2 regions of the Sporosarcina sp. SG10008 genome follow, and region 1 is predicted to be linked to the other one. Evidence: a T-box and tRNA genes for the amino acid it is inferred to sense, from the RefSeq annotation. Region 1 holds a T-box; the other holds one or more tRNA genes.
The links. A T-box is a leader RNA that pairs with one kind of tRNA and senses whether it is charged. The one in region 1 lies ahead of ileS (isoleucine--tRNA ligase), so its partner is inferred to be a tRNA-Ile.
Positions count from the first base shown of each region.

Region 2: it has a tRNA-Ile gene. The T-box ahead of ileS (isoleucine--tRNA ligase) is inferred to sense a tRNA for this amino acid. The anticodon was not compared.

Region 1 covers NZ_CP172607.1:2,674,664-2,677,034, reverse strand. The annotation lists gene ACGLYD_RS12890 (DivIVA domain-containing protein) at 1-449, shown strand, start outside; T-box leader at 502-719, shown strand; gene ileS (isoleucine--tRNA ligase) at 849-2,371, shown strand, end outside.
Region 2 covers NZ_CP172607.1:449,514-451,884, forward strand. The annotation lists tRNA gene ACGLYD_RS02285 (tRNA-Arg) at 1-64, shown strand, start outside; tRNA gene ACGLYD_RS02290 (tRNA-Pro) at 91-167, shown strand; tRNA gene ACGLYD_RS02295 (tRNA-Ala) at 249-324, shown strand; tRNA gene ACGLYD_RS02300 (tRNA-Met) at 347-420, shown strand; tRNA gene ACGLYD_RS02305 (tRNA-Ile) at 428-504, shown strand; tRNA gene ACGLYD_RS02310 (tRNA-Ser) at 522-614, shown strand; tRNA gene ACGLYD_RS02315 (tRNA-Met) at 657-731, shown strand; tRNA gene ACGLYD_RS02320 (tRNA-Asp) at 735-810, shown strand; tRNA gene ACGLYD_RS02325 (tRNA-Phe) at 870-945, shown strand; tRNA gene ACGLYD_RS02330 (tRNA-Gly) at 953-1,026, shown strand; tRNA gene ACGLYD_RS02335 (tRNA-Ile) at 1,031-1,107, shown strand; tRNA gene ACGLYD_RS02340 (tRNA-Asn) at 1,109-1,183, shown strand; tRNA gene ACGLYD_RS02345 (tRNA-Ser) at 1,193-1,283, shown strand; tRNA gene ACGLYD_RS02350 (tRNA-Glu) at 1,294-1,365, shown strand; gene ACGLYD_RS02355 (TraR/DksA C4-type zinc finger protein) at 2,167-2,371, opposite strand, start outside.

The DNA of each region.
Region 1 (2,371 bases):
ATGAAGATGAAGTAAATGAGTTTTTGGAACAAATCATGAAAGATTTTGAAAATATACTTGAAGAAAACAAAACATTGAAAAGCAATTTGAAACAATCAGAAGAACAGGTCTCCCATTTTAACTCAATCGAGCAAACGCTACAAAAATCGATTCTTATCGCTCAGGAAGCTGCGGAAGACGTTCGTCGCAACTCTATGAAAGAATCGAAATTGATTGTCAAGGAAGCAGAAAAAAATGCGGATCGAATTGTCAATGAGGCACTTTCCCGCGCGCGTAGAATTTCTGTGGAAATTGAAGATCTTAAGAAACAGTCGAAGGTTTTCCGTACACGTTTTAAAATGCTCATTGAAGCGCAACTTGATCTGATTCAGTCAGATGATTGGGACGTTTTACTTGAGTATGAAATCGATGCGGAGCGTTTAGAAATGGCAGCCGACCTGGATTCATAAGGAAACTTGACTTTAGTCTTAATTCACACATATACTTATAGGCATATATTTAGAACAGGCGTTGAAAGAGAAAGTACCTTCCAAATCTGAGAATAGCGAGCCGGGGGCGGTGGAAGCCCGGTCAACGGATTGGAAATGAAAATCACTCTCGAGCTGGATTGCGGAATAATTTACGTGATCCCGGAAACACCCCGTTATGGTGTCTGAGTGGTAGCAAATTCGTTTGCTACAAGTAGGGTGGTAACGCGAGAATAATTCTTCGTCCCTTTTTAGGGGTGGGGATTTTTTTATTTTTGCCTGTGCCTTGTGTCTACAGGATGTAGGTATGGGGTCTTAGCCACAGGACGTGGCTAAGGCTGCGATCCTTTTGCGCTTTTCTATTTTAAAGGAGGAAAAAACATGGAGTACAAAGATACATTACTTATGCCGAAAACAGAATTCCCGATGAGAGGTAACTTACCTAACAAAGAGCCATTACTGCAAGAAAAATGGGCAGAGATGGACATTTATAAAAAAGTACAGGAACGAACTGCGGGTCGCCCGTTCTTCGTATTACACGATGGTCCTCCATATGCGAATGGTGATCTTCATATGGGTCACGCCATGAACAAAGTATTGAAAGATATGATTGTCCGCCACAAATCAATGACAGGTTTCCACGCGCCATACGTTCCAGGCTGGGATACACATGGACTGCCGATTGAACAGGCATTAGTGAACAAAGGCGTAAAAAGAAAAGAAATGTCAGTAGCAGAATTCCGTAAAATGTGTGAGGAATATGCGCTTGGCCAGATTGACAATCAGCGTAGCCAGTTCAAACGGATTGGTGTACGTGGCGATTGGGATAATCCATATATCACGCTAAAACCAGCTTTTGAGGCGCGTCAAATTCAAGTGTTTGGTGAAATGGCTAAAAAAGGATATATCTATAAAGGATTGAAACCAGTTTATTGGTCACCATCAAGTGAATCTGCACTTGCTGAGGCGGAAATCGAGTACCAGGATAAGAAATCACCATCTATCTATGTTAGTTTCCCTGTGAAAGATGGACTTGGCGTAATTGATGAAGATGTTAACTTCTTAATCTGGACGACAACTCCATGGACGATTCCTGCAAACCTTGGGATTTCTGTCCATCCGGAATTTGAATACGTTATTGTTAAAGCGGGAGAAGAGAAATTCCTTATCGCTAAAGATTTACTTACGTTTGTCGCAGAAGAACTTGGCTGGGAAGACCATGTTGTTGAGCGTGAACTGAAAGGTTCTGAACTCGACCGTGTTGTAGCGAAGCACCCATTGTATGACCGCGATTCGCTTGTTATGCTCGGTGATCATGTTACAGCCGAAGCGGGTACTGGATGTGTCCATACAGCTCCAGGCCACGGGGAAGACGACTTCTACGTGTCTAAATCATATGGTATTGATGCCCTTTCTCCTATCGATGATCGCGGTGTTATGACTGATGAAGCGCCAGGCTTCGAAGGTCTGTTTTATGAAGATGCAAATAAAGCAGTTACAGAGGCACTCGACAAAGTGGGCGCGCTTAAGAAATTATCATTCATCACCCACTCGTATCCACACGATTGGCGCACGAAAAAACCGGTTATTTACCGCGCGACTGCACAATGGTTCGCTTCAATTGAATCGTTCCGTACCGAATTACTTGATGCTATCAAAAATACGAAATTCACACCTTCATGGGGCGAAACAAGATTGTATAACATGGTTCGAGACCGTGGTGACTGGTGTATTTCACGTCAGCGTGTATGGGGTGTTCCAATTCCAGTGTTTTACGCTGAAAACGGTGAACCAATCATTACAGATGAAACAATTGCCAACGTTTCGGAATTGTTCCGTGAAAACGGATCGAATGTCTGGTTCGAACGAGAAGCAAAAGATTTACTGCCAGAAGGTTTCACCCA
Region 2 (2,371 bases), 2.2 Mb from region 1:
AATTGGATAGAGCACCTGACTACGGATCAGGAGGTTGTGGATTCGACTTCTGCCGGGCGCACCATTATGTTTTTAAACTTTATAATTCTTCGGGACGTAGCTCAGCTTGGTAGAGCACTTGGTTTGGGACCAAGGGGTCGCAGGTTCGAATCCTGTCTTCCCGACCATTAAGCTTTTTAAGCAGATTCGCCGCTTAAAGAATATACCATTTTAAGTAGATTTGTGCTTTAATAATTGCCAGCTATAATGGGGCCTTAGCTCAGCTGGGAGAGCGCCTGCCTTGCACGCAGGAGGTCAGCGGTTCGATCCCGCTAGGCTCCACCAACACAATTTTAATAAAGATCCTGGCGGCGTAGCTCAGCTGGCTAGAGCGTACGGTTCATACCCGTGAGGTCGGGGGTTCGATCCCCTCTGCCGCCATCTTAAAGGACCTTTAGCTCAGTTGGTTAGAGCAGACGGCTCATAACCGTCCGGTCGCAGGTTCGAGTCCTGCAAGGTCCACCACTATTATATACAGCCATGGAGGTATACCCAAGCCCGGCTGAAGGGATCGGTCTTGAAAACCGACAGGGGAGTCAAATCCCGCGGGGGTTCGAATCCCTCTACCTCCTCCATTTTTAACTAGTGGTGAAATTAAATAGTACTTATATTGTTGTCGCGGGGTGGAGAAGTGGTATCTCGTCGGGCTCATAACCCGAAGGTCACAGGTTCAAATCCTGTCCCCGCAACCAAATGGTCCCGTGGTGTAGCGGTTAACATGCCTGCCTGTCACGCAGGAGATCGCCGGTTCGATCCCGGTCGGGACCGCCATTTATATTAATACTATAAGGTTTAGAATAAGTTAACGACTTAATGTAAACTAAATACGTGGCTCAGTAGCTCAGTCGGTAGAGCAAAGGACTGAAAATCCTTGTGTCGGCGGTTCGATTCCGTCCTGAGCCACCATTGTTATGCGAGTGTAGTTTAGTGGTAAAACCTCAGCCTTCCAAGCTGATGATGAGGGTTCGATTCCCTTCACTCGCTCCAAAAAGGGCCTATAGCTCAGCTGGTTAGAGCGCACGCCTGATAAGCGTGAGGTCGATGGTTCGAGTCCATTTAGGCCCACCATTCCGCAGTAGCTCAGTGGTAGAGCAATCGGCTGTTAACCGATCGGTCGTAGGTTCGAGTCCTACCTGCGGAGCCATTTATATATGGGGAAGTACTCAAGCGGCTCAAGAGGTGCCCCTGCTAAGGGTATAGATCGCGAAAGCGGTGCGAGGGTTCGAATCCCTCCTTCTCCGCCATATATAATTTGGCCCCTTGGTCAAGCGGTTAAGACACCGCCCTTTCACGGCGGTATCACGGGTTCGAATCCCGTAGGGGTCATACATAAAAGTAGCTTTACAAGTTCTTAATGAACTTGTAAAGCTACTTTTTAATTTGTTTATATATAGTTTTCTAGTTCACTTAAATTCTCACTATATATGTTGAATTAAAGAATCCCATTGAATCTACTGTGGCGCTCAATAAGGAGAGAGTTGTAATTCGGGGTGTGGATTGTAGAACGCTTGACGCTTTGGGGATGCCTTTGCCGCGCCTGCACTAGGGTGTTCATTATCGAGAGAAATGTGATTTTGAGATGTATATGCCGAGATTATAAGGTGATTACTAGTTGATACTACTTATATTCAAGAAAGACGTACTCCAGGTTGCAGATTTCATCACAGATAATGAAATGCTCTTTCTCATATAGACCATCCAGCGTCGAAGCGATATTGGTAGGAGTTCTGTTTCATTCTTAAATAAAAAAGACAAGACTATGGAGAAGACTTCAGCCGCCAAAATTATATCTTTGGCGGCTTTTATCCAGTTAAGAAGCCCCGCTATTCTTTCGTCCCAAAAAGCTCTAGCATTTCGTGTACTTATGCCTTTGGAGAGCAACGGATGGATAACCACCAAACGATTCCCGAAAAATGTGTAGGGTGCTACGAAGTCGCATCCCTACACATCAAGATATCTCGATAATAGTAAAGAGGTCGTTCTATCTAAAGCAACTCAAAGGCAACTGCACACGCAGCGCCTAGTGTTTGATTAAATCATTTACTGGTTACTTTTGGTTAATTAACATACGTGAGCTAAAATATCCTGAAAAGAAACACCATAAGCAATGGCCTATGGTGTTTCTTTTCACTTCTTCTGATCCTCTATATAACTATCTTTTTCATGATAAGGAATATCTCCGAGAGGGGATTCGATTCCTTCATCATCCAGTTCCGCTTCATATTTCTCTGAGGCATCGGACCTGATGAAACCGCGTGACTTTCCATTTATATCGGTTCCTGTGAATTCTTCAAATTCTTCGGTTGCACCATCTGAAATTCCGCTGTCGTAT